Regions from separate parts of the Bacillus sp. FSL H8-0534 genome, predicted to be linked through region 2. Evidence: a T-box and tRNA genes for the amino acid it is inferred to sense, from the RefSeq annotation. Region 2 holds a T-box; the other holds one or more tRNA genes.
The links. The T-box of region 2 lies ahead of thrS (threonine--tRNA ligase). A T-box ahead of a tRNA ligase gene usually reads a tRNA of that ligase, here a tRNA-Thr.

Region 1: it has a tRNA-Thr gene. The T-box ahead of thrS (threonine--tRNA ligase) is inferred to sense a tRNA for this amino acid. The anticodon was not compared.

The regions. Positions count from the first base shown of each region.
Region 1 covers NZ_JBBOUC010000001.1:3,792,172-3,806,458, forward strand. Annotated here, with positions in the region: rRNA gene MHH71_RS19130 (23S ribosomal RNA) at 1-2,208, shown strand, start outside; rRNA gene rrf (5S ribosomal RNA) at 2,311-2,426, shown strand; tRNA gene MHH71_RS19140 (tRNA-Val) at 2,431-2,506, shown strand; tRNA gene MHH71_RS19145 (tRNA-Thr) at 2,513-2,588, shown strand; tRNA gene MHH71_RS19150 (tRNA-His) at 2,598-2,673, shown strand; tRNA gene MHH71_RS19155 (tRNA-Leu) at 2,698-2,778, shown strand; tRNA gene MHH71_RS19160 (tRNA-Gly) at 2,808-2,882, shown strand; tRNA gene MHH71_RS19165 (tRNA-Leu) at 2,899-2,987, shown strand; tRNA gene MHH71_RS19170 (tRNA-Arg) at 2,991-3,064, shown strand; tRNA gene MHH71_RS19175 (tRNA-Pro) at 3,075-3,148, shown strand; tRNA gene MHH71_RS19180 (tRNA-Ala) at 3,163-3,235, shown strand; tRNA gene MHH71_RS19185 (tRNA-Met) at 3,252-3,328, shown strand; tRNA gene MHH71_RS19190 (tRNA-Ile) at 3,333-3,409, shown strand; tRNA gene MHH71_RS19195 (tRNA-Ser) at 3,427-3,519, shown strand; tRNA gene MHH71_RS19200 (tRNA-Met) at 3,545-3,621, shown strand; tRNA gene MHH71_RS19205 (tRNA-Asp) at 3,624-3,699, shown strand; tRNA gene MHH71_RS19210 (tRNA-Phe) at 3,711-3,786, shown strand; tRNA gene MHH71_RS19215 (tRNA-Thr) at 3,801-3,876, shown strand; tRNA gene MHH71_RS19220 (tRNA-Lys) at 3,887-3,962, shown strand; tRNA gene MHH71_RS19225 (tRNA-Gly) at 3,975-4,045, shown strand; tRNA gene MHH71_RS19230 (tRNA-Ile) at 4,057-4,133, shown strand; tRNA gene MHH71_RS19235 (tRNA-Asn) at 4,138-4,212, shown strand; tRNA gene MHH71_RS19240 (tRNA-Ser) at 4,221-4,311, shown strand; tRNA gene MHH71_RS19245 (tRNA-Glu) at 4,318-4,389, shown strand; gene MHH71_RS19250 (hypothetical protein) at 4,550-4,705, shown strand; gene MHH71_RS19255 (RNA polymerase sigma-70 factor) at 4,834-5,706, shown strand; gene MHH71_RS19260 (carboxymuconolactone decarboxylase family protein) at 5,945-6,388, shown strand; gene MHH71_RS19265 (L-lactate dehydrogenase) at 6,855-7,799, shown strand; gene MHH71_RS30645 (hypothetical protein) at 8,020-8,262, shown strand; gene MHH71_RS30650 (GNAT family N-acetyltransferase) at 8,249-8,431, shown strand; gene MHH71_RS30655 (TasA family protein) at 8,415-8,615, opposite strand; gene glgB (1,4-alpha-glucan branching protein GlgB) at 9,155-11,092, shown strand; gene MHH71_RS19280 (glucose-1-phosphate adenylyltransferase) at 11,040-12,170, shown strand; gene MHH71_RS19285 (sugar phosphate nucleotidyltransferase) at 12,189-13,223, shown strand; gene glgA (glycogen synthase GlgA) at 13,575-14,287, shown strand, end outside.
Region 2 covers NZ_JBBOUC010000001.1:4,069,712-4,083,998, reverse strand. Annotated here, with positions in the region: gene thrS (threonine--tRNA ligase) at 1-1,798, opposite strand, end outside; T-box leader at 1,846-2,074, opposite strand; gene ytxC (putative sporulation protein YtxC) at 2,106-2,987, opposite strand; gene dnaI (primosomal protein DnaI) at 3,220-4,158, opposite strand; gene MHH71_RS20735 (replication initiation and membrane attachment family protein) at 4,192-5,598, opposite strand; gene nrdR (transcriptional regulator NrdR) at 5,710-6,171, opposite strand; gene speD (adenosylmethionine decarboxylase) at 6,436-6,819, opposite strand; gene MHH71_RS20720 (glyceraldehyde-3-phosphate dehydrogenase) at 7,207-8,235, opposite strand; gene coaE (dephospho-CoA kinase) at 8,345-8,947, opposite strand; gene ytaF (sporulation membrane protein YtaF) at 9,000-9,632, opposite strand; gene mutM (DNA-formamidopyrimidine glycosylase) at 9,716-10,546, opposite strand; gene polA (DNA polymerase I) at 10,559-13,192, opposite strand; gene pnpS (two-component system histidine kinase PnpS) at 14,144-14,287, opposite strand, start outside.

The DNA.
Region 1 (14,287 bases), 280 kb from region 2:
GACCCGAAACCAGGTGATCTACCCATGTCCAGGGTGAAGTTCAGGTAACACTGAATGGAGGCCCGAACCCACGCACGTTGAAAAGTGCGGGGATGAGGTGTGGGTAGCGGAGAAATTCCAATCGAACCTGGAGATAGCTGGTTCTCCCCGAAATAGCTTTAGGGCTAGCCTTAAGTGTAAGAGTCTTGGAGGTAGAGCACTGATTGAACTAGGGGTCCTCATCGGATTACCGAATTCAGTCAAACTCCGAATGCCAATGACTTATCCTTAGGAGTCAGACTGCGAGTGATAAGATCCGTAGTCAAGAGGGAAACAGCCCAGATCGCCAGCTAAGGTCCCAAAGTGTGTATTAAGTGGAAAAGGATGTGGAGTTGCTTAGACAACTAGGATGTTGGCTTAGAAGCAGCCACCATTTAAAGAGTGCGTAATAGCTCACTAGTCGAGTGACTCTGCGCCGAAAATGTACCGGGGCTAAATACACCACCGAAGCTGCGAATTGATACCTATGGTATCAGTGGTAGGGGAGCGTTCTAAGGGCAGTGAAGTCAGACCGTAAGGACTGGTGGAGCGCTTAGAAGTGAGAATGCCGGTATGAGTAGCGAAAGACGGGTGAGAATCCCGTCCACCGAATGCCTAAGGTTTCCTGAGGAAGGCTCGTCCGCTCAGGGTTAGTCAGGACCTAAGCCGAGGCCGACAGGCGTAGGCGATGGACAACAGGTTGATATTCCTGTACCACCTCTTTATCGTTTGAGCAATGGAGGGACGCAGAAGGATAGAAGAAGCGTGCGATTGGTTGTGCACGTCCAAGCAGTTAGGCTGATAAGTAGGCAAATCCGCTTATCGTGAAGGCTGAGCTGTGATGGGGAAGCTCCTTATGGAGCGAAGTCTTTGATTCCCCGCTGCCAAGAAAAGCTTCTAGCGAGATAAAAGGTGCCTGTACCGCAAACCGACACAGGTAGGCGAGGAGAGAATCCTAAGGTGTGCGAGAGAACTCTGGTTAAGGAACTCGGCAAAATGACCCCGTAACTTCGGGAGAAGGGGTGCTTTCTTAACGGAAAGCCGCAGTGAATAGGCCCAAGCGACTGTTTAGCAAAAACACAGGTCTCTGCGAAGCCGTAAGGCGAAGTATAGGGGCTGACACCTGCCCGGTGCTGGAAGGTTAAGGAGAGGGGTTAGCGTAAGCGAAGCTCTGAACTGAAGCCCCAGTAAACGGCGGCCGTAACTATAACGGTCCTAAGGTAGCGAAATTCCTTGTCGGGTAAGTTCCGACCCGCACGAAAGGTGTAACGATTTGGGCACTGTCTCAACCAGAGACTCGGTGAAATTATAGTACCTGTGAAGATGCAGGTTACCCGCGACAGGACGGAAAGACCCCGTGGAGCTTTACTGTAGCCTGATATTGAATTTTGGTACAGTTTGTACAGGATAGGCGGGAGCCTTTGAAGCCGGAGCGCTAGCTTCGGTGGAGGCGCTGGTGGGATACCGCCCTGACTGTATTGAAATTCTAACCTACGGGTCTTATCGACCCGGGAGACAGTGTCAGGTGGGCAGTTTGACTGGGGCGGTCGCCTCCTAAAGTGTAACGGAGGCGCCCAAAGGTTCCCTCAGAATGGTTGGAAATCATTCGTAGAGTGCAAAGGCATAAGGGAGCTTGACTGCGAGACCTACAAGTCGAGCAGGGACGAAAGTCGGGCTTAGTGATCCGGTGGTTCCGCATGGAAGGGCCATCGCTCAACGGATAAAAGCTACCCCGGGGATAACAGGCTTATCTCCCCCAAGAGTCCACATCGACGGGGAGGTTTGGCACCTCGATGTCGGCTCATCGCATCCTGGGGCTGTAGTCGGTCCCAAGGGTTGGGCTGTTCGCCCATTAAAGCGGTACGCGAGCTGGGTTCAGAACGTCGTGAGACAGTTCGGTCCCTATCCGTCGTGGGCGTAGGAAATTTGAGAGGAGCTGTCCTTAGTACGAGAGGACCGGGATGGACGCACCGCTGGTGTACCAGTTGTTCTGCCAAGGGCATAGCTGGGTAGCTATGTGCGGAAGGGATAAGTGCTGAAAGCATCTAAGCATGAAGCCCCCCTCAAGATGAGATTTCCCATAGCGTAAGCTAGTAAGATCCCTGAAAGATGATCAGGTTGATAGGTTCGAGGTGGAAGCATGGTGACATGTGGAGCTGACGAATACTAATAGATCGAGGACTTAACCATATAATATGAAGCAAATGTTATCTAGTTTTGAGAGAACATAAAAAAACTTGTTGACATTTTAAATGAATCAAGTATAATAATGATTGTCTCAAATGAAATAAGTCTGGTAATGATGGCAGAGAGGTCACACCCGTTCCCATACCGAACACGGAAGTTAAGCTCTCTAGCGCCGATGGTAGTTGGGGCCTTGTCCCTGTGAGAGTAGGACGTTGCCAGGCAAATGGAGGATTAGCTCAGCTGGGAGAGCACCTGCCTTACAAGCAGGGGGTCGGCGGTTCGATCCCGTCATCCTCCACCATATATTGCCGGCTTAGCTCAATTGGTAGAGCAACTGACTTGTAATCAGTAGGTTGGGGGTTCAAGTCCTCTAGCCGGCACCAGCAACTATGGCGGTTGTGGCGAAGTGGTTAACGCACCGGATTGTGGCTCCGGCATTCGTGGGTTCGATTCCCATCAGTCGCCCCATTTTTTCTTAAAAAATTATATTATGCGGGTGTGGCGGAATTGGCAGACGCACCAGACTTAGGATCTGGCGCCTTTGGCGTGGGGGTTCGACTCCCTTCACCCGCACTTTTAATAAAATATCTCATACATGTCTTGCGGAAGTAGTTCAGTGGTAGAATACAACCTTGCCAAGGTTGGGGTCGCGGGTTCGAATCCCGTCTTCCGCTCCAATTTTCAATATGACATGCCGGGGTGGCGGAACAGGCAGACGCACAGGACTTAAAATCCTGCGGTGGGTGACCACCGTGCGGGTTCGACCCCCGCCCTCGGCACCATATGCGCCCGTAGCTCAATTGGATAGAGCGTTTGACTACGGATCAAAAGGTTAGGGGTTCGAGTCCTCTCGGGCGCGCTTTTATTAACGGGAAGTGGCTCAGCTTGGTAGAGCACCTGGTTTGGGACCAGGGGGTCGCAGGTTCAAATCCTGTCTTCCCGATATTTTTAAAACATGGGGCCTTAGCTCAGCTGGGAGAGCGCCTGCCTTGCACGCAGGAGGTCAGCGGTTCGATCCCGCTAGGCTCCACTTATAACTTTATTATGGCGGTGTAGCTCAGCTGGCTAGAGCGTACGGTTCATACCCGTGAGGTCGGGGGTTCGATCCCCTCCGCCGCTACCATAAGGGACCTTTAGCTCAGCTGGTTAGAGCAGACGGCTCATAACCGTCCGGTCGTAGGTTCGAGTCCTACAAGGTCCACCATTTAAAGTAAATTCCCTGGAGGTATACCCAAGTCTGGCTGAAGGGATCGGTCTTGAAAACCGACAGGCGGCGAGAGTCGCGCGGGGGTTCGAATCCCTCTACCTCCTCCATTTTTTTAAAAGAATATTGTATCGTCGCGGGGTGGAGCAGTCTGGTAGCTCGTCGGGCTCATAACCCGAAGGTCGCAGGTTCAAATCCTGTCCCCGCAACCAATGGTCCCGTGGTGTAGTGGTTAACATGCCTGCCTGTCACGCAGGAGATCGCCGGTTCGACCCCGGTCGGGACCGCCATTTTACATAAAGGCTCGGTAGCTCAGTCGGTAGAGCAGAGGACTGAAAATCCTCGTGTCGGCGGTTCGATTCCGTCCCGAGCCACCATTTTGAAATAGCAAGCCGGCTTAGCTCAATTGGTAGAGCAACTGACTTGTAATCAGTAGGTTGGGGGTTCAAGTCCTCTAGCCGGCACCACTTTCAAAATGAGCCATTAGCTCAGTTGGTAGAGCATCTGACTTTTAATCAGAGGGTCGAAGGTTCGAGTCCTTCATGGCTCACCATTTTAGTTTCATGCGGGTGTAGTTTAGTGGTAAAACAAGAGCCTTCCAAGCTCTGGTCGAGAGTTCGATTCTCTTCACCCGCTTTTTCCATTGGGGGCCTATAGCTCAGCTGGTTAGAGCGCACGCCTGATAAGCGTGAGGTCGATGGTTCGAGTCCATTTAGGCCCACCATTATTCCGCAGTAGCTCAGTGGTAGAGCTATCGGCTGTTAACCGATCGGTCGTAGGTTCGAGTCCTACCTGCGGAGCCATATTATATAGAGAAGTACCCAAGTGGCTCAAGGGGCTCCCCTGCTAAGGGAGTAGATCGCTAACGCGGTGCGAGGGTTCGAATCCCTTCTTCTCTGCCAGAAACTGGCCCGTTGGTCAAGTGGTTAAGACACCGCCCTTTCACGGCGGTAACACGGGTTCGAATCCCGTACGGGTCATACTTAAAGAGATAGCATAATGTGCTATCTCTTTTTGTTTATAATGATATTTTCTTCAAGAAAAAGCAGACTTATCAAAGTCTGCTTTTTTTATTAAAATTGATAATTTTTGTATACTTTTTTCTTTTTGAGGCGTCTAACTAATAGAAAGGAGAGAGCAATGGCATATGAAAAAGTTGAAGAAATAATTATACAAACGTCTAAGAATATTTATAGATATCTTCTTAAAATCGGTGTAAATGCAGTGGAAGCGGAAAATATTGTTCAAGATACAATCTATAAAGCATTGTTATCTATACCAATGAATAAAAATTAACCAATATTATCATGTCAGCAATATATAAGAGTTTGTATAAAATGAAGAATCGTTCCTTTTGTAACAGAAAGAATTATAACAAATCATATATTTTTATATTGGAACACGCTATAGAATGGAGTGATAGTATGGATTTTGAAACTTTGTATCGAACGTATCAATCCTTAGTTTACTCTGTTGCATACCGCCTGCTTGGCTCTGTTAGTGATGCAGAGGATGTTGCACAGGATATACTCATTAAAAGTCAGCATATGGAGCAAGAACAAATTAGAAATATGAAAGCATATTTAATTAAGGTGACAACAAACCATTGTTTGAATGTACTACAGTCTGCGCGGAAACAGAGAGAAATGTATACAGGAGAATGGCTTCCTGAGCCAGAGATAGATACGGAGAAATTAAATCCAATGGAAACACTACTGCAAACCGAAAGAGTATCCTATGCATTTCTTGTACTGTTAGAGAAGTTAACACCTGTTGAAAGAGCTATATTTGTTTTAAGAGAAGTGTTTAAGTACGAGTATCGTGAAATAGCGGAGCTTTTAAACAAATCAGAGGCAAATTGCCGAAAGATTTTTAGTCGTTGTAAAGAGAAGATAAGGCATGAAGTACCCGTACATCCGCAACAATTGGATCATACAGAAAAGATGATACATACCTTTATCAAAGGCTCAGAAACAGGAAATTTTGAGGGATTTATTAATTTACTGACAGTAGATGCAACACTTGTCACTGACGGAGGCGGTAAAGTACGTGCTGCTATATTTCCGATTATGGGCAAACAGCGTATCCAGATATTTTTGGAGTCTATTGTTTCACGAGGATTCTTCCAATTGGAGCTTCTCCCAACTATCATAAATGGTCAATTTGGTATTTTAGCAAGGAATAAGGGCCGTGCAGAGAAGGCCATATGCTTTGAGTGGGATGAAAGCGGAGAATCCATTAGAAGAATTTACATTGTAGTCAATCCTGATAAACTAAAGCATATTCCAGTTCTATAGCATGTAATTGAAAAAGAGATCTTTTTTTTAGATCTCTTTTTTATTTTGTCACAAATTGAAAAGCTAATTTGTCTTATAAGTGACAGGATATAAAAGGGATGCTTGTATGTTTTCTATTAGAGCTTCTGTCATGAATGAAAATATTTTACGGCAGATAGTAATTTGAAATAATTCATGAAAGACCTTATTAAATATCCTGGTACCAAAGTACAAACTAATTTTATGGAGGGAATATAAGATGGAAACAAGATTTTTAATGGGAAAGGTAAACCCGGAAGGTTATAAGGCAATGGTAGGTTTAGAAAAATACTTGATGACTACAAGTATCGATGAAATATTGAAAGAGCTAATTAAAATCCGTGCTTCTCAAATCAATGGATGTGCGTATTGCATTGATATTCATACGAAAGATGCACGAAAACTAGGGGAAACAGAGCAACGTATTTATGCTCTTAATGCTTGGCGTGAGACACCATTTTTTACGCAGGAAGAACGTGCTGTGCTTGCTTTGACAGAGGCAATTACACTAGTAGCGGAAACGCACGTTCCTGATGAGGTATATGAAGAGGTAAGAAATTTCTTTGAAGAAGAACAAATTGCTGAAATCGTTATGCAGATTGTTACTATTAATGCATGGAATCGAATTGGGGTATCTACCCGTTTAATGCCGGAAAAAAGATAAGGTGGAGATGTTACTAATAGTTTGTAGAGGCACCCTCATACTGTCAACAAACTAAGAAAAAGGATGGTTCCAAAAACGAAAAAATAAGTTATTCTTTCTGGAAATACTGCTGAAAGGATAGCTTTTTCGTTTTTGAGTATAAAGAAATTGTAATGGGAAGGATATAGAGCTTTTGCAAATTATGTATGATCTAATCTTTAATAGGTAAACGATAAAATATAAGGAAATAAGCTTTTCACAATCTAAAGAAAAGGCTTCCATTAAAATCGATTCCACACCTAATATCATAACTTTCTACTGTCTGTGAGAAAGTTCACAAATAGGTCATAATTTGTGAATATATTCACAATGAATCGTGCTACAATATGAATGTAAAGAAGTTAAACAACATTAAATTAGTATTTTAATTAATTACTTAAACAATAATAAAAAAAATAAATGTGAACAATAGAGAGGGGAATTTACCATGAAAAAAGGTATCAATCGTGTAGTATTAGTAGGAACAGGTGCAGTAGGTTGTAGTTATGCTTACTCAATGATTAACCAAGGTGTAGCTGAAGAATTTGTACTTGTGGATGTAAATGAGGCTAAAGCGGAAGGGGAAGCAATGGACTTAAGCCATGCGGTACCATTCTCTCCATCACCAACAAAAGTTTGGAGCGGTAGTTATGCAGATTGCAAAGATGCAGATTTAGTTGTTATCACTGCTGGATTACCACAAAAGCCAGGTGAAACTCGTTTAGATTTAGTTGAGAAAAATACAAAAATCTTTAAGCAAATCGTTCGCGGCATTATGGATAACGGATTTGATGGTATTTTCCTAATCGCAACTAACCCAGTTGATATTTTAACTTATGTAACTTGGAAAGAATCTGGATTACCAAAAGAACGCGTAATCGGTTCTGGTACAACTTTAGACTCTGCTCGTTTCCGCTACATGTTAGGTGACTATTTAGATGTAGATCCACGTAACGTTCATGCATATATCATTGGTGAGCACGGTGACACTGAACTTCCAGTATGGAGCCACGCTACTGTAGGTGTACAAAAGCTAGAAACAATCTTAGCGAACAACGAACAGTATAACCAAGATGATTTAGATAAAATCTTTGCAAATGTACGCGATGCTGCTTACCACATCATCGAGCGTAAAGGTGCAACTTACTACGGAATTGGTATGTCACTACTTCGTGTAACTAAAGCGATCTTAAACAACGAGAACAGTGTACTAACTGTATCTGCATACCTTGAAGGTCAATACAGCGAGAAAGATGCTTATGTAGGTGTTCCAGCTGTCATTAACCGCGAAGGTGTACGTGAAATCGTGGAGCTTGAGTTAAATGAAGAAGAAAAAGCGAAATTTACTCACTCTGTAAAAGTATTAAAAGAAACAATGGCACCAGTACTATAAGGATAATTGATAAATAATTCAGAAGCGGGAAATTGCTTCCGGCTTCTGAATTTTTATATAACTTTATATAAATTCCTTTTCCAGTTTCCCTGTATATCCCCAAATATACACCCCCTTTTGCTGGAAAAGGATCATTTATAGGAAAAGCACCCTATTTTGTATAGAGTGCTTTTATTTTTTTATATGGAAATTAAATCCATGAAATGAGGGGAATAAAGTTATGATAGAAAGAGCTAATGCTGAAGAAACAACATACATACTATCTAATGTAGCATTATCTGCTAATGAAGGTATTCAAAATCATGGAACAATTTCCGGAGAAAAAGCGATACAGATGATGACAGGTCTTATTGAAAAAGGGGCGTATTATTTTGTATACAAAGAGAATGATTCAATAGCTGGATGGATATTAGTAGGGACAAATACGGATTATTTTACAGAAAGGGAATTTGGTTTTATCTGAATTTCGAGGTAAAGGGATTTCTAAAAAGTTAGTTCAGGCTGGGATTGAAGAGTTGAAAAGAAATGGATATGAGGAAGTACGTCTTAATGTATTTTCCACAAACTTTGCTCAAGAGATTGATGAAAAGATAGGTTTTACTCCGTTACAAACAGTTATGGTTTACAAGTAAATAAGAAATGAAAAAACAAGAAAAGTACCGAGAGTCGGTACTTTTCTTTGTTTTCAGTTTTGAAGTTCTTCTTGAACGAATTACCTGGCTTTAAATCTTTCATATTGACGGTAACAGTAGGATTAGATAAATATACTATACCAGCTTGTAATGCGTTATTTTGATGTTTCAGGGTTGTTAAAATAGGAGAAGCGCTATGCTATAATAAGCCCCCATGTTTAGAGTGAAATATATAGCGCCTTACTAACAATTAGATAAAATATAGTATTTAAGTGAGGGGATAGTTAGAAAGCATGATTTCCAGTAAATGTTTTACTCCGTTATTCGTGGACAGTAATAATCTCACCTCAAAATTCAATGGAAACAAAAAAGTTAGGTGGGAGATAAACTGCCCGTAAAATCCCAATTGGTGAGAGCTGATTAAAGTTTCACTTTATGAGAAAACATTTGTTTCAAGATAATAAAGATAGGGAAGAAACTAGAAAAATAGAGACCTTCTTACTATTGTATATTTTTGTGAAAAATAAAAAAGGACGAACAAAAAATAAAACGCTTTCAATGAATATTCGTCAAAATTCGATAAATTTGACGAAAAATTAAAGTGTTACCTTTAATTTCCGCGAAAAAACGTATATTTATTTAAAAATACACAAGGATATTTCAGTTTCCTATAGAATATTTAAAAAGTAATAAAAATTCTGTCATCTTAGTGAGGTGAACATATTGAGTGTAACAAATTGTATAGAAGAGAGTGTGTATGAATTTCATACAAAGCAGTGTTATGAGAGCTATAACATATTTGGCGCGCATCTTGTAACGGAAGATGAAATACAAGGCGTACGATTTACAGTATGGGCTCCTCATGCGAAAGCTCTGAGTGTAGTTGGCGATTTTAATGAGTGGGATATTGAAGGGCATAAGATGCGAAAAATGGCAGAAGAGGGTATTTGGTCATTGTTTATACCACATTTGGGGGAAAATGAAATATATAAGTATGCGATTGAAACTCCAGATGGTGAAACAATTTTAAAAGCAGATCCCTATGCAACATATGCAGAAGTAAGACCAAATACGGCATCTGTTATTTTTGATATAAAGGGATATAAATGGAATGATAAAAATTGGTTTCGAAAGAAGAAACGAAAATTAATTTATAAGGAAGCAATGGCAATTTATGAGTTGCATTTTGGTTCATGGAAAAAGAAAGAAGATGGCTCTCTGTACTCATATCGAGAGATGGCAGAGGAGCTCATTCCTTATGTGGTGGAACATCAATTTACCCACATTGAAATTATGCCGCTTGTGGAACATCCATATGACCGTTCCTGGGGATATCAGGGAACCGGATATTATGCGGTGACAAGCCGATTTGGTACACCGCATGATTTCATGTATTTTGTCGATGAATGTCATAAATATGGAATCGGTGTCATTTTAGATTGGGTGCCGGGTCATTTTTGTAAAGATGCTCATGGGTTGTATTTATTTGATGGAGCGCCGACCTATGAATATAAAGATTTGGATGTACAGGAAAATCACGTTTGGGGCACAGTAAATTTTGATTTAGGAAAACAGGAAGTGCGTAATTTTTTAATTTCAAATGCACTGTTTTGGATGAAGTATTACCATATTGACGGCTTTCGTGTCGATGCGGTTGCGAATATGTTGTACTGGGAAAAAGAAGGGAAGCAGCAAAGTAATGAATACGCCGTTTCCTTCTTGCGTGAGTTAAATGAGGCAGTATTTGCAGAGGACGAAGAATTTTTGATGACCGCAGAAGATTCGACAGCTTGGCCACTTGTGACTGCGCCAGTGTATGAAGGCGGACTAGGGTTTAATTATAAGTGGAATATGGGCTGGATGAATGATGTTCTAAAATACATGGAGTGTGCACCGGAATATCGGAAATATATTCATGAGAAAATGACATTTTCTTTGCTATATGCTTACTCCGAAAACTTTATATTACCGCTCTCTCACGATGAAGTCGTTCACGGAAAAAAATCATTGTTAAATAAAATGCCAGGAGACTACTGGGAAAAGTTTGCACAACTGCGTTTATTATACGGGTATTTCTTTACGCATCCTGGAAAGAAATTACTCTTTATGGGTGGGGAATTTGGTCAGTTTGACGAATGGAAAGATCTCGAGGGTCTAGATTGGAATTTGCATGATTTTGAAATGCATCGTTATATGCATGATTACTTTAAAGAGCTCATAGCATTGTATAAGCGCTCTAAACCACTTTGGCAGTTGGATCATTCGCAGGAAGGATTTCAGTGGATTGATGCCGATAACAAAGAACAAAGTATTTTCTCGTTTATTCGTAAAGGGGATAAGGAAGACGATATCTTTGTTGTGATATGTAATTTTACTAATATTGTGTATGAAAATTATAAAGTAGGTGTACCAGAGTTCAAGTATTATAACGAGATTTTAAATAGTGACGCAGCAATATATGGCGGCTCAGGGCAGGTAAATAAAAAGCGCCTAAAGACAATTCTAGAGCCGTATCATAATCAGTCTGCCCATGTAGAAATAACAATTCCACCATTTGGCGTATCCATTTTAAGACCAGTGAAAACGAGAAAGGGGAGCAAAAAACAAGATGGTTCAAAAGCAGACGTGCGTAGCGATGTTACTAGCAGGAGGAAAGGGTAGTCGTTTAAGTGCTTTAACAAAAAATTTAGCAAAGCCAGCTGTTCCGTTTGGCGGTAAGTACCGAATTATTGATTTCACATTAAGTAATTGTGCAAACTCTGGTATTGAAACAGTTGGAATTTTAACGCAGTATCAGCCGCTTGAGCTTCATAGTTATATTGGAATCGGTAATGCTTGGGATTTAGATCGTGTGAATGGCGGCGTGACCGTATTGCCTCCGTACTCGGAATCTTCAGGAGTGAAATGGTATACAGGAACAGCGAGTGCTATTTATCAAAACTTAAACTATTTGCATCAGTACGATCCGGAATATGTTCTGATTTTGTCAGGAGATCATATTTATAAAATGGATTACAGTAAAATGTTAGATTACCATATTGAAAAAGAAGCAGATGTTTCGATTTCAGTTATTGAAGTACCTTGGGATGAAGCAAGTCGATTCGGCATTATGCATACGAATGAGGATATGGAAATTGTTGAATTTGAGGAAAAACCACAATTTCCAAAAAGCAATCTTGCTTCGATGGGAATTTATATCTTTAATTGGGCTGTTTTAAAAGAATATTTAGAGATGGATGCAAGAAATCCAGAATCTAGTAATGATTTTGGAAAAGATGTCATCCCGCTTTTATTAGACGAGGAGAAAAAGCTCATTGCTTACCCATTTGAAGGGTATTGGAAAGATGTTGGAACTGTAAAAAGTTTATGGGAAGCAAATATGGACTTGCTTCGAGAAGAATCGACCTTACAGTTAAATGATCATAGCTGGCGCATTTATTCGGTGAATCCAAATGAGCCGCCGCAGTATATTGCTGAAGGCGCAAAGGTAGAAGAATCATTAATTAATGAAGGATGCGTTGTTGAAGGAGATGTAAAACACTCTGTTTTATTCCAAGGAGTGACGGTTGGAGAAGGGAGTATGGTAATCGATTCGGTAATTATGCCAGATGCATGCATCGGTAAAAATGTTGTCATTGAAAGAGCGATTGTCGGATCGGGTATGGTCATTGAAGATGGGACAATTATTCGTCCAGAAAAAAATATCGAGGATGTCGTACTAATAGCTGAGGGGAAATAGTGAAGGAGGATAAGATGAATGGGAGAATCAATGTTAGGAATTATTAATGCAACAGGGAGTTTTTCTTCCTTAAAGAAAGTAACAGGGCACCGTTCACTGGCAGCACTACCATTTGGAGGACGTTATCGTCTCATTGATTTTATGCTTTCAAATATGGTTAATTCCCATATTCATAGTGTAGCAATTTTTACGAGTCATAAAAATCGTTCCTTGATGGATCATCTCGGATCAGGAAAACAATGGGATTTAGATAGAAAACGCGACGGCTTATTTTTATTTCCTCCGAATTGCCAATGTAATCAAGATGAGTTTGGTTCCTTCGCTCATTTTAGAAGACATATTGACTATTTTCTGCGCAGCAGACAAGAGTATGTTGTTATTACAAATAGTCATCTTGTTACAGCATTAAATTTTCAAAAGATATTGGAAAGACATATACATACGGGCGCGGATGTTACAGAAGTATGCCATGAAGGCGTATCACTGCAAACTTATGTGCTGAAGAAACAGTTATTATTAGATTTATTTGAAACATATAAAGACATGGAACACTATAGTTTGTTTGATGTAGTCAAAGAGAAACGAGGAGAGTCTCTATACATTACTACATATGAGCATACAGGGTATGTAGCAGTAATCGATTCGATTGAAAATTATTATAAACATAGTTTAGAAATTTTGCAGCCTTCTATTTGGAAGCAGTTGTTTACGAAAGAAGCTCCGATTTTTACAAAAGTAAAGGATGAACCACCAACACGTTATATAAAAGGAGCGCAGGTGCAAAACACAATGATTGCAAACGGTAGTGTTATTGCAGGAAAAGTTGAGAATAGTGTTGTATTTCGTTCTGTTAAGGTTGGGAAAGGTTCGGTTATTCGAAATAGCATCATTATGCAAAAGAGCCAAATTGGAGATAACTGTATATTAGACGGCGTTATTATTGATAAGGATGTTAAAATTGAGGATGGTGTGGTTTTAACAGGAACGCCTGATAATCCATACGTTTTGGAAAAGGGCAGTGTTCAAAGTCAAAATATTACTAGTTATTCTTAAAAGATCTATGTAAGTTAAGTACAAATTGGAAAACTGATAAAAAACATTCTTTTTAAGGTGGAAGAGAGCATCCGCCCATGCATAGAGGCGGTCAGATCCTTTTCCTGCCCCATGCCAAGTGAAAACAAAGAGTTAAAACAAAGAGAGAAAACAAAACAAGTAGTAATCATCTTTTGTTCTTCGTAGCAGTGACTTATATGTCGAAAAATCAAAATGGATATATATAGCCAGTGAAATTCTATCCAATAGGGATTCACTGGCTCATCATGATATGAATTTAAAATCCGAAGGGAGGAAGCTGTAAGAAGGGCGGATCATGGTGTACACGCTTTTCAGACAGTGGAACAACACGTGAATATTTTATTTGCAGTATCAGAATGCGTACCGTTTATTAAATCAGGTGGCTTAGCAGATGTGGCGGGTGCACTTCCAAAAGAATTGAAAAAATTAGGAGTAAACGTCCGTATTATCCTACCAAACTACAGCCTTATTCCCAAGCACTTGCGAGAAGCATGTACGCTTCATAAGGTAATCAATGTGCAGCTCGGTTGGCGAAATCAATATTGCGGGATTTTAAAAGGGGAGCAAGGCGGGATTACGTATTATTTAATCGACAATGAATATTATTTTAAAAGGGATTCTCTTTATGGACATTATGATGATGGAGAACGTTTTTCTTTCTTTTCTAAGGCAGTGTTAGAGTGTATGCCGCACCTAGATTTTGAAGTGGACATCCTTCACAGTCATGATTGGCATACAGCGATGGCGAATTTTTTACTGCGTGAAAAGTATGGGGATCATCCATTGTATGAGCATATTAAAACTGTTTATACGATTCATAATTTGCAGTTCCAGGGTGTGTTTCCTCGTGAAGTTATGCATGATTTACTGGAACTTGGTGATGAATATTTTGATAGTGAACAGCTTGAGTTTTATGGGAACGTTAACTTTATGAAAGGCGGTATCATCGCTTCAGATCGCATTACAGCGGTTAGCCCGACGTATAAAGAAGAGATCCAATATGGATTTTTTGGTGAAAAATTAGATGGTTTGTTACGGAAATA
Region 2 (14,287 bases):
GAATTTTTTGCATTTGTGCTTCACGGATTTTATAACCGATTTTCTCTTCACGAGTATCCACTTCCACACGGATACCAGCACGTTGCAAGTCTTCCTGTACTTTCTTCGCGTAGTCTAAATGTACTTGCGGAGAAACTGGGATTACTTGTACTTGAACTGGCGCTAACCATGTTGGGAATGCACCTTTGTACTCTTCGATTAAGAAAGCAACGAAACGTTCCATAGTTGATACAACACCGCGGTGAATAACAACTGGACGATGAGGTTTACCATCTTCCCCAACGTAAGTTAATTCAAAGCGCTCCGGAAGTAAGAAGTCTAATTGTACAGTTGAAAGTGTTTCGTCTTTTCCAAGTGCAGTACGAACTTGAACGTCAAGTTTTGGACCGTAGAATGCAGCTTCACCTTCAGCTTCATAGTACTCAAGACCCATTTCATCCATAGCTTCTTTTAACATAGATTGTGCTTTTTCCCACATTTCATCGTCAGCATAATACTTTTTAGTATCTTCTGGATCACGATAAGATAAGCGGAATGAATAATTTTCTAAACCGAAGTCTTTATATACTTCTAAAGTTAAGTTTACAACGCGTTTTAATTCTTCTTTAATTTGATCTGGACGAACGAAAATGTGCGCATCATTTAAAGTCATTCCACGTACACGTTGTAATCCAGATAGTGCACCCGACATTTCATAGCGGTGCATTGTTCCAAGCTCTGCAATACGAATTGGTAATTCACGATAGCTGTGGATATCGTTTTTATACACCATCATATGGTGAGGGCAGTTCATTGGACGAAGTACTAATTCCTCATTATCCATTTCCATTGATGGGAACATGCCATCTCGGTAGTGATTCCAGTGACCAGAAGTTTCATAAAGCTCTCTGCTTCCTAATACTGGAGTATATACGTGGTCATATCCTAAGCTCGCTTCTTTATCAACAATGTAACGCTCAATAATACGACGGATTGTTGCACCTTTTGGTAACCAAAGCGGTAAACCTTGTCCTACTTTTTGGCTATTTGTAAATAATTTCAACTCTTTACCTAATTTACGGTGGTCACGCTCTTTCGCTTCTTCAAGCATACGTAAATGCTCATCTAATTCTGCTTTCTTCACGAATGCAGTACCGTAAATACGCTGTAGCATTTTATTATTGCTATCGCCACGCCAGTAAGCACCTGCAACACTTAACAATTTAAACATTTTAATTTTCCCTGTAGATGGAAGGTGAACCCCACGGCAAAGGTCGTAGAATTCGCCTTGTTCATAAATTGAAATAATCGCATCTTCTGGAAGATCGTTAATTAATTCTAATTTTAGCTCATCGCCAATTTCTTCATAACGGCGAAGTGCTTCCGCACGTGGCACTTCATGACGAACGATTTCTAAATTCTCGTTCACAATTTTTTGCATCTCTTTTTCGATTTTTGGGAAGTCCTCAACTGTAATTGCTTCTTCCATATCGATATCGTAGTAGAAACCATTTTCGATTACTGGACCAATACCAAGTTTTACATCTTTATATAAACGTTTTAACGCTTGTGCTAAAAGATGGGCTGTTGAGTGGCGTAAAATGTATAAGCCATCTTCAGAATCTAATGTAATGATTGAAACTGCACCATCTTCTTCAATTGGTGTACGAAGATCGATCATCTCATCATTTAATTTTCCAGCCACAGCTTTTTTCTTTAAGCCTGGGCTAATAGAAGCTGCGATTTCTTCAGTTGTTGTTCCTTTTGGAAACTCCTTCACAGCTCCATCAGGGAAAATAATTTTAACTACATCTGCCATCACTGGTCACTCCTTTTTTTCTCAAAATAAAAAACACTCATCCCGTAAAAAGGGACGAGTGTTGAATTCGTGGTTCCACCCTTGTTCCAATTAACTAAACTGTCAATTGCTCAAGTTCAACATAACGGTGTTGGCCGTTAGCAATTACTAGAAAAAGTGTTCACTGCTAAAGTTTAGAGGTGGTAAGTAATAAACCCGTACTAGGAAGCTCACACCCTAAGGCTTCCCTCTCTGAAAATCGTAGTAAATCACTCATGTCCTCATCGTAACATTTCAATATATTTCATTTATGTAGGTAATTATATGCTCAAAAACTTAGAAAATCAAGGGTGTTCCCTTTATTTTTTAAATTTTTCACGTTGTGTTCAAATTCATGCAGTGCACATAACTGAACTCGTTCTTGAAATACATTTTGAAGGGTAACAATCATATTGTGATCTTGCTCTTTCGTGTACAAATAAATCATTCTCGGCGCAATAGAAAGAAGCGGTGCAATTACCTTCGTGTCAATATATACGCCCTGCTTATTTAGTAAATCCTCTTCTATATATTGAACCAATTTTTCTTGTTTTAAACGTATTCCTTTTTCATCATAAAAAATAAAACTTTCATCAAATACAAGATGTAGACATGGTAAACGTGATTTTCGGCTGCTCACTTGTTGCCTTAGCATTTCTACAAACACTTGATATTCTTGCTCCATTTTATATTCATCGATCGCCACTTCCGCAAGTCGGTGTACCATCTCCCTATATGCGCGGAGGCGAAAACGAATATAAGATGAAAAAGAAAAAGAAAGTGGGTCACAGAGCCATCCTTTTAAAGAAGACATAATACGGACTTCAATCTTATTACGTGTTAGATCACGGGCAATCCCTTTTCGCTTTCCATTTAAGATAGCATGTGCCATATGTAAAATTTGATGGCACTCTTCTTGTTCTTCATAAAAAAATTTCTCTTTTAAAATAGTACGAAGCCATTCGTTTTGTTTTATATTAACAATAAAATAAAGAAGTACTGGTGTTAAAACTTTCTCAATATAATTCGATTCGCATATTGGTATATGAATCGTTACCTTTTGTTCATATAAATAAACACTTGTTTCTTTATATAGCTTTTCCGTTCTCTTTATCAGTTGTTGATATACGTGCGCAGCATCATTTTTTTCTTCGAAGCAGATTTCAATCACTCCTGTCCCCCCTTTTATCCCGCTCTACGGAGTTACTTTCTCTCAAGCCCCCATAAGAGTCCAGTTCACGAAAGCTAGGCGCTAAGTAGCAATACCTGCTTCCGCTTCACTCTACAATCCTTGCTAATTTTATATATATTAAGGGACTAGAAAAAAAATGATACAAGCTCGTATGAAATTTCAAACATATACTGAAGAAACATAAAAAAAGAGCAAGCAGTATGCTCACTCTTTACGTATGACGACGATTTTTCCCACCAATTGGAACTGGCTTCGCCAAATACTTAATACGCTCCATAATACGCGCCGCTTTCATTTCTTCTGCTTCTCCACGCTGTGTGTAGGTTAAATGATGTTCTAGCTGTTTAAAGTCAAAATTAGACGTAAAGAACGTCGGTAAGTTTTCAAGCATTCGGAACTGCAGTATAGCACCAAGCACATCATCACGCACAAAGCTTGACATTGCTTCCGCCCCAATATCATCTAACATTAATACTTGTACACGCTTCACCGCATCAATTTTTTCACCTATCGTATTATTTTGCAGTGAACTTTTAATTTCTCGTAAAAATTCTGGTAAGTATACGATCATTGAACTTATTTTTTTTAAGGCTAATTCATTCGCAATCGCTCCTAAGAGATACGTTTTCCCTACACCAAATTTACCGTAGAAATATAACGCTTGTACTTTTTTTCCAGGTTCGTATGCATTTAAAAATTCATTTGCTGCACGAATCGCCTCAATTCGCGGTTCTAAATCTGATGGATCTAAATTTTCCATAGAAGCCTGTAAAATATCACTTGGCATATAGACACTTTGAACTAATTTTTCATATTTCTTCCGCTCATCATAAGCCACTTTTCTTACGCAGCGATCATATTGAATATCAATCATCTTACCTTGAATAATCAGTTTCGGCTCATATCCTTGAATCATATTTTTACATGATTCTAAGTTCGGACAATCTGCACATCCAACACTTTGCCCAATGTATTCATACAGTTTCACAAGACTTCGCTCTATCATGGAAGTCGTCACTTCACCTTTATGTTCTTCAATAAACTCTTTCACACGCGGATGTGCCATCACTTCCGCCTTTAACACTTCGTATCTATTTTTAAAATTCTCATTTTGCATCAACTTTGCAAATGAATTTTGAATATGCTCCATTCTCTCACCTCAAAGAGCGTTCATTCTCTTCTATTAATCACGCTTATATTTTTTCAACTCTTCTTCCAATCTCTTTCGTTCTTCTTCTAACTTGCTCGATTTTTTCGCCACATTCGTAAGTTCCTTAGGCTGTTCTTCTGGTTGTTCCTCGGATTGTTCTTTCAACCAATCGGGCACCATTTCTTTCCGCACTGTTTTCTTCGAAGTATGACCCTTTTTCTTCGTTTCAGCCCATTCTTGATATTGACGATTCTCTTCTTTCGCCAATGCCATCGCTTCTGATACCGTACCTACTTTTTTTCGTGCCCAGTGCCCCGCAATTTTCTCAACATATGTTTTGGCAAGCTTCATATCCGAACGCAGCATCACATAATAAATAAGTACATTGACCACACCTGGCGTTAGTTTTTGATTCATCATTACTTCTTCTACAATTTGCAAATCTGCTTTCGTTGCTTCTGCCCCGCCTGAAATTTCTTTTAACAATTGTTTTGGAGAAATTTCTTCTAGCTGTTTAATGAGCATCTCTTCTTGCGTAGACGGCTCTTTCTCTTTCATCGTACGTGCAGCATGAGGCTGTACTCGTTCACTTAACACTGGAAGCGCTTGACCATTTTCAAATTGATACCAATCACGCGCTCCTTTCCGAAGCCTTTCCATATCAATCGTTTGCAATTCTGTCATTGCACCAAGCACAATATTTTGCATCGACAGCACATCCACACCATACACGTAAGAGAGTGTAACAACACATTCACGCACTTGGTCCGTAATCGCTTTTCGCGGCACAAGAGTCGATAACCCTTCTACAAATAAAGAAAAATCAAAGAAATCGTTCCAAAGTTGTGGGGCAGTTCCTTTTTCATTGCCCGGCATAACTGCGCTACTTGGAATTCGAAGTTCCTCTTGCGCATGTTCAAATTGCCCTGGATTAAAAGACCCAAATACATCATTAAAGGAATGTGTAACATTTTCATAAGAAGCAAAATCAAACTCTTCTTCTAAAAAATATTGTTTAACTTGATTATATTTCGCACGGCTTAATCGATTATACAAAAAGATGCTCAGGACAATATCATCAAAAAATTGTTTTGGTGATAACGGCGGCTGCAATTCGTATATAAACATTCGAATATCTTTTTCTTTTTTTATATATACGTTTAAAAGCCCAATTGCTTCTAATTTCATCCGTTCTTCATATACTTCAGGAAGCTGCATTTGCATTGTCACCATAAGAGAGTGGTGTGTATTCTCTTTTCCAAATACACGATCCTGTTCTAGCTCTCCCCACAGCGTCATGTATAAGCTAAAAGCCTTACTACCCACTAATGGTTGATATAACATCGTTAATACCTTCCGATCGTAACTATGCAGCAACCCTTTCGCACTTACTTTATAACGATCAATTGGCAATAGCTCCATCCATGACTGTTTTTCCATCCTTGCAATTCCTTTCTTCCATTCTACGTATATAATTCCTTAGTGAAAAAGAGCTAATAGCTTTCGCTTCTAGCTCTTTTTCACCACTATTTGCGGGCTCAAAGTTTCACTTTATTCTCGTTCTTTTTGCAGTATATCTTTTAATTCTTCAATAAATACATTTAAATCTTTAAATTGACGATATACGGAGGCAAATCGTACATAAGCAACATCATCAATATCTCGAAGTGCTTCCATTACGATTTCACCGATCATATCACTTTTCACTTCTGATATTCCTAAATTACGAAGTTCACGCTCCACATTTTGTGTTACTTCTTCTAATTGTTTTAACGATACAGGTCTTTTTTCACACGCTTTAATTAATCCACGCAAAATCTTTTCTTTATTAAACTCTTCTCGTGTTCCCTCTTTTTTTACAACAATAAGAGGTGGTTCTTCTACTCGTTCAAATGTCGTAAATCGATTTAAACAACTTTCACACTCTCTTCTTCTTCGAATGGAGCGTCCCTCATCTACCGGACGTGAATCCAATACTCTTGTACCATTATGAAAACAGGCTGGACAACGCAACTCATTCACTCCCTTGCAATTTAATCTTCATTCTTTTTACTTCATCTACATGTGAAAATATATATACAATATTATATAACCTATTTGTATTTGCTCACTACCTTATCCTACTATTCACGTTCAATAATACATTACTTTTTAAAAATTTACTTTATAGCAAGCATTCGTCAAAAACAGTCTACCATTTTACAATTTCAAATTTATATAAACTAAAAAGAGGTGCATTATACACCTCTTTACATTTTAAATCAATTATGTTCTTTTTTAAAGAGCTTTTGTTTCTCTATGCTTAATTTCGAAGCTACCTGTGCCTCGAGGAAGCTCGATGCTCTCTCGCGTTTTCGCATTTAAACCTTCTGCAATATACTCTGCAGCAACATTTGGATCAATACGATCCCCGCAAGTATAAACATCAATACTTGCATAGCCGTGCTCTGGAAAGCTATGAATTGTTAAATGTGACTCCGAAATGATTACAACTCCACTTACACCCTGTGGCGCAAATTTATGAAAAGCAACCTCACGTACTTCAGCACCAGCTCTTAGTGCTGCATCCACAAATAATTGTTCAATAAACGGCATATCATTAAGCTTGTCGAAATCGCAATCCCAAAGTTCAGCGATTACGTGACGACCCATCGTGTCCATAGTATCCATTCTACAGTTCCCCCTCATAAAAATTTAATCTAACTGTTCGAATTGAAAACTAATTTGCAATTTGGCTTGCTCTACTACCACGGGGGAAAGTTAGTCCAGAGAGGTCCTAACCCTTTAAGTAGTAACTACGTACCTCAGCTCTTAAGTTTACGAGTGTTAGTATACTTTGTTTATTTTCATTTTGCAACAACAGTTTTTTCGATTTTTTGTCATATTCTCTTCTTTACTTTTCCCCAAAAAAAATAATTGATTCACAAATGCAGTAATCACAATGTTTTTTATATGTACCATTTATAAAAATATACTCATATAATTTTTTTCCTTTTCAGAAAAAAGCATAAAAAAGAAGACAAGCAATCGCTTGCCTTCCTTGTATCATTAAATGTGTTGCACACTTTCTTGTTTTGTTAATTCAGCGCCAACTAACTTCACAAGATCTACAACGCGGCGAGAGTAACCCCACTCGTTATCATACCAAGCAAGTACTTTCACTTTACGTTCGCCCATTACCATTGTAGATAAACTATCAATGATAGCTGAGTGTGTATTTGTATTAAAGTCAATCGAAACTAAAGGTTCCTCACTGAACTCAATAATCCCTTTCAATGGACCGTTTGCAACAGTTTTAAACGCTTCATTAATTTCCTCAACTGTTACATCACGTTTTACATCTACTACTAAGTCAACAAGAGACACGTTTGGTGTCGGAACACGAAGTGCCATCCCATGAAGTTTTCCGTTTAAATGTGGAAGAACTTTCGCTAGAGCTTTCGCAGCGCCTGTTGTTGTAGGAATAATAGACTGTCCACAAGCACGCGCTCTTCGTAAATCTTTATGTGGGTTATCAATATTTTTTTGGTCATTTGTATAAGCATGAACAGTTGTCATTAAACCGTTTTCAATTCCAAATTGCTCATCTAACACCTTAACAACAGGCGCTAAACAGTTTGTTGTACAAGATGCATTTGAAATCACAGTATGGTTTGTAATATCTAATTGTTCTTCGTTTACACCAACTACAATTGTTACATCTTCATTTTTACCAGGTGCTGTTAAAATAACCTTTTTCGCCCCAGCTTCTACGTGAAGAATTGCTTTTTCTTTCGCATTAAATTTACCAGTTGCTTCAATTACAATTTCAACATCCAGTTCTTTCCAAGGCAATTCTTTTGGATCGCGGTTGTTTAGAAGGCGAATCATTTTCCCATCCACTAATAAATGATCTTCAAATGCTTCCACTGTTCCGTCAAACTTGCCATGAACTGTATCATACTTGATTAAATGTGCTAATGTTTCTGGTGGATAGCTTGCGTTAATCGCTACAATTTCGAATGCGCTTTCTTTTATCGCTTGACGAAATACCATTCTCCCAATACGTCCAAATCCATTAATTGCCACACGAGTCATAATATGTTATCCCCCTTGAATGCGTTATACTATTTATCTCCAATCCCAATAATAGTATAACACAAAAAGAAGATATGTCACTAAGCATTTTCACTAATTTCACAATTTTTTAGTTAATAATGTTCCATTCTTTTAAAATGAGCTGTAATTGCGCTTTTGTCTCAGCAATTGTGCCATCATTATAAATAACTTTATTAGCTAATGTTGCTTTCTCCGCTAAAGGCATTTGCGAATCAATACGTGCTTTCGCATCCTCTTCTGTAAAGCCATTTCGCTTCATTAAACGTTCTAATTGCATACTAGGTGATACAGCTACAACTACAATCCGATCAACAAGTGCTGTTAACTTACTCTCAAATAGAAGCGGAATATCTAACACAACCGCTTGCACTCCTTCTTTTATGTACATATCCTTCTGAACATTCATTTCTTTCCGAACAGCAGGATGAACAATTTTGTTTAACTGCAATCGTTTTTCTTCATTATGAAATACAATACTCCCAAGCTTTTGGCGATCTAGTTTGCCATCTACTTGTAATACATCTTCACCGAATACCTCTACAATTTCTTTATATGCTTCTTTACCTTGTTCTACAACTTCTCTTGCAATAATATCCGCGTCAATTACAGGTATTTGCAGTTCACGAAACATTTGTGAAACAGTACTTTTTCCACTTGCAATACCTCCTGTTAAACCTATAACAATTGTCATTCTATTTCCTCCTCACAAATAGAAGCGTGAAACTTATGTTTCACGCTCCCACTTACATTTTCCAAATTCCAATAATAATAAGTAAAATCCCAGGTAGGAACGTAAATTTTTGTAACCATCGCATATTCGATAAAACCGTTCCTAGCCTCATTCCGATAAATAAAAACAGAGAACTCATAACGGCAACTAACACTGCCATCATGGCGGGTGTATATCCTAGTAAGGATGCACCAATCCCTGCTCCAAACGAGTCTACTGAAAGAGCGATACCTAAAAGCAAGGCTTCCCCACCAGAAATCGTGCCTGATTTATCAAAATCGGCAACAGTCGGTTTCCGTAAAATTTGAATGACTAACCCAAGCGAAGCAATTTCTAACTTCCAAACTTTCTCTTCTTGCTGCGGTTCGTCTTTTTTATCACTCCGAAAAAACTGATACAACACCCACGCTCCAATAACCACTAAAACGATTCCGCCAATGCGCGTTGCAATCACCGGAGAAAACACCTTAGCAATCATATGTCCAATTCCCATCGACACAAGCATAACAGCCGCTGAACACATTCCAATGATGAGTATCGATTTTAACGGAATCCGTACGCTCCGCAAACCATAAGTAAGCCCTACACTACAGCTATCCAAACTTAATGTAAAAGCTAATAAAATAAGAGAGAAATAATGATACATCGGTAAGCTCCTTCCCTATACATAGCTTTGCTGTATGTATATGACAAATGCCTATCCGATGTTATTAGAAAACGATATCTTTCTTAGCTTTTTGGCTGGCACATAGGACAATAATGCGTTCCTCGTCCACCAACAACTGTCTTTTCAATCACGTTCCCACAAGTTACGCATGGTTCACCTTTTCTTCCATACACATTTAGAAGCTCTTGGAACGAGCCGATTTGTCCTTGCGAATTGATATACGTTCTGATTGTACTTCCACCGCGCTCAACAGCCTCCGCTAATGTTGCAACGGTCGCCGCATGAATCTTTTCTATTTCAGCTTTCGTTAAAGATGAAGCTTCTCGTTCCGGGTGAATCCCGGAACGGAATAAAACTTCATCTACATATATATTACCAAGCCCGACTAAAAGACGTTGATCGAGCAATACAACTTTTATTTTACGGTTTGTCTTTTGCAATCTTTCTTGCAAATACCCTACTGTCAGTTCAGCGTCAAATGGCTCAGGCCCTAAATCAGCAAGTGGCATTTGGTCAAATTCTTCACCTCTTTTAAAGAGATGCATCGTGCCGAACTTTCTTACATCTTTATAGTGTAACTCTGTACCATCTGTAAACTGGAAACGCACATGCGTATGTTTATCTACCGGCTCATCATCTTTATGAAGCAAATATTTCCCTTCCATACGCAAATGTGAAACAATAACATACTTTGTTACATATAGAAGTAAAAACTTACCTCTTCGCTCAATCCGTTCAATCTTTTCACCTCGTAACATTTCTTTAAAGAGCTCTGCGTCATCTGGTCGCTTTACTAATTTTGGATATGTTACGATCACATCTTGAATTGTTTTTCCCGTTACAAGGTTTTCAAGTGTCCTTCTAACATTTTCAACCTCTGGTAGTTCAGGCATTCAATCACTTCCTTATTTTGCGTCATACCAAGTTGGACCAGAAGAATAATCAACTTTTAGAGGAACAGCAAGTTCAATCGCATGCTCCATCACTTCAGGTACAAGCTTTTCTAATTTTTCTACTTCTTCTTTTGGCACTTCAAAGATCAATTCATCGTGTACTTGCAGAAGAAGACGCGCTTGTAAGCCTTCTTCTTCTAAGCGATCCGCCATAATAATCATCGCTTTTTTAATAATATCTGCCGCACTACCTTGAATTGGTGTATTCATCGCAGTACGCTCCGCAAAGCTACGCAAATTAAAATTACGACTCGTAATTTCCGGAATATAACGGCGACGATTTAATAATGTAGAAACGTATCCTTTTTGCTTCGCTTCTTGTACAATCTCATCCATATATTCTTTTACACCAGGGAAGCTTGCGAAATACTTTTCAATAAATTCCCCTGCTGCTTTTCGTGTGATTCCTAAGTTTTGTGAAAGCCCATAGTCACTAATACCATACACAATTCCGAAGTTAACCGCTTTTGCTTGACGTCTCATATTCGATGTTACTTCATCTTTTCCAACGCCAAACACGTCCATTGCAGTTTTCGTATGAATATCCATATCATGCTGGAACGCTTCTACTAACCCTTTGTCTTTTGCAATATGCGCCAAGACACGCAGTTCAATTTGTGAATAGTCGGCTGCATACATAACCCAGCCTTCTTTTGAAGGAATGAACGCCTGACGAATCTTTCTTCCTTCTTCTAAACGGATCGGGATATTTTGCAAGTTTGGGTCTGTAGAACTTAATCGGCCCGTTTGCGTTAACACTTGATTAAAACGAGTATGAATTTTAGATGAATCTTCATGAACAACTTTTAATAATCCTTCAATATATGTCGAATTTAATTTTCCTAATTGACGATAGTGTAAAATTTTAGGAATAATTTCATGATGCTCCATTAACTTGTCCAGCACATCAGCTGACGTAGAATATCCTGTTTTCGTCTTTTTAATAACCGGTAGGTTTAAATTCTCAAATAGAATCACGCCAAGCTGCTTTGGAGAATTAATATTAAATTCCGTTCCTGCAAGCTCATAAATTTCTTGTTCCATTTCCTTAAGCCTTCCAGCAAGCTCATCTCCCATACTACGTAAGCGCTCTGTATCAACCGTAACACCTTTCACTTCCATTTCAGCTAACACACGAGCAAGCGGCATTTCAAGCTCAGTAAATAGTTCATATTGTTCATTTTTTTGTAGTTCTTCTACAAATGTTTTTTGCACATCGTATAATACATGTACTTTTCGAGCTACGTGCTCCGCGACTATATCTTGCGCAGGAACCGCACGTTTTGCACCTTTTCCATACACTTCTTCATCAGATTTAACAGCATGCGTTTCTTTCATTTTCGCTACGGCACGGAAATCTTTATCTGTATCTGCTGGATCAAGTAAATAAGCGGCAATTAGTAAATCAAAGTCAATCCCTTGAATCTCTATACCTTTCCACTTAAGTGCAACAATGGCACGTTTCGCATCAAACGTATACTTTCTCATTTCATCATCTGCAAGCCACTTCTTAAAAGCTTCAGATTTTAGCGCAACATCGCTCGGAATGAAATAACAGCCATTTTCATTTTGAATACCGAACCCTTGAATGTCAGCTTTATGATAATTGTCTTCTTGTACTTCCACAATAATTGCACTATCTTGCTGCAGCATTTCTTCTGTCACTTCTTCTGCAATATCAAATGAAATATCATCTAATTCAGCTGGAGCTGTTTCTTCAGGAGTCGCACCGAGCTTATTTAATAGCGAAGTAAATCCTAAATTCTCGAACATTGGAATGACGTCACTTGCTTCATATCCTTTGTATTCGATATCATCTACATGCACTGTAATTGGTGCATCGGTAATAATTGTGGCAAGCTCTTTACTCATAAACGCTTGCTCTTTATTCATTTCTAGATTTTCTTTTAATTTTTTTCCACTCACCTTGTCTAAGTTCTCATATACTGCTTCTACTGTTTCAAATTGCGTTAACAATTTGATTGCTGTCTTCTCACCAACTCCCGGTACACCTGGGATGTTATCCGATTGATCTCCCATTAAACCTTTCATATCAATAATTTGCTTTGGTGATAAACTATATTTTTCGAATAACGCTTCTTTCGTATATTCATCTACTTCTGTAATCCCTTTACGCGGAATACATACAAGCGTAGTATCAGAAACAAGCTGCAGTAAATCTTTATCTCCAGAAATAACTTTTACGTGAGCACCTTGTTCGTTCGCTTCTTTCGCTAGTGTGCCCATAATGTCATCTGCTTCATAGTTCTCTAACTCATAGCGTGGTACGTGAAACGCATCTAACAGTTCACGAATAAATGGGAATTGCTCTGATAGCTCAGGTGGCGTTTTTTGACGACCTCCTTTATATTCGCTAAATGTTTTGTGACGAAATGTTGTTTTACCCGCATCAAACGCAACAAGCATATGTGTTGGTTTTTCTTCTTCTAATATTCTCATTAACATCATCGTAAAACCATAAATTGCGTTCGTATGTATACCTTTGTCGTTATTTAAAAGCGGCAGTGCAAAGAAAGCACGATACGCGATATTATTTCCATCGACTAATACGACCTTTTTTTCCAAATTAGAAACCTCCCCATACAAATTTAAAACGATTTATATATAAATCCAAATTGAAAAACCGACATAACCCCTTTTTTTAGGAGGGAGAGAGCGTCCAGCCATGCATAGAAGCGGTCACCCCATGCCAAGTTAAAACAAAAAGAGAAAACGAGCGCAGGTCACCTTTTGTTCTTCATAGCAGTGACTTATATATTGAAAAATCAAAATGGATTTATATAGAAAGAAAAAACCGTCTTTTCCTTCTCTCTATATTAACACGACTAAGAGAGAGAAGAAAAATAACGGTTCTTCCTACTACATATATTTAATGTAAAATGGAGATGCTGTCACAATATCTCATGAATTAAAATAACCTTATCGTATTGATATAACACTTTGATATAAGTTACATAGAGATATTTCAAAAACAAAGATATTATAGTTTCACAAAAAGGGAAGTGACGAGAATAGAGCACCTATTCTCGTCCAAAATTACTCCTTGGATGAAGGGGTTTTCATGTATTATATTAACAGGACTTTATTAATATTTAATGAAGCTATTGTTAATATAATGTAAATATATCCCGTTCAAACGTTTACTATATAAATCCAAATTAAGAAACCGACATAAACCCTTTCTTTTTAGGCGAGAGAGAGTATCCGGCCATGCATAGAAGCGGTCAGACCCTCTTCCTGCTCCATGCCAAGTTAAAGCAGAGAGAAAAAACGAGTGTAGGTCACCTTTTTCATATCAACGACTTATATATCGAAAAATCAAAATAGATTTATATAGCTCTCATCCAATAAAGTGAAACTTTAATCAGTGGTTTTTCCATACCCCACTGATTATTAGCCCTCACCAATCGGGCTTTTACGGGCAGTCCGACTCCACCTACCTTCTTTGCTTTTGCTGAACTTTGAGGTGGGGGTCTTACTGCCCGCGAATAGCGGGATAAAGGTTGCACATTATCATTACTTCTCCAAATCCGATTTCGGTAAAGCAACTGTAAATGTTGTTCCTTCCCCTACTTCACTCTCTACAGTAACTGTCCCATGATGGGCTTCTACTAAATGTTTTACAATCGATAACCCAAGGCCTGTACCGCCTGTATTTCT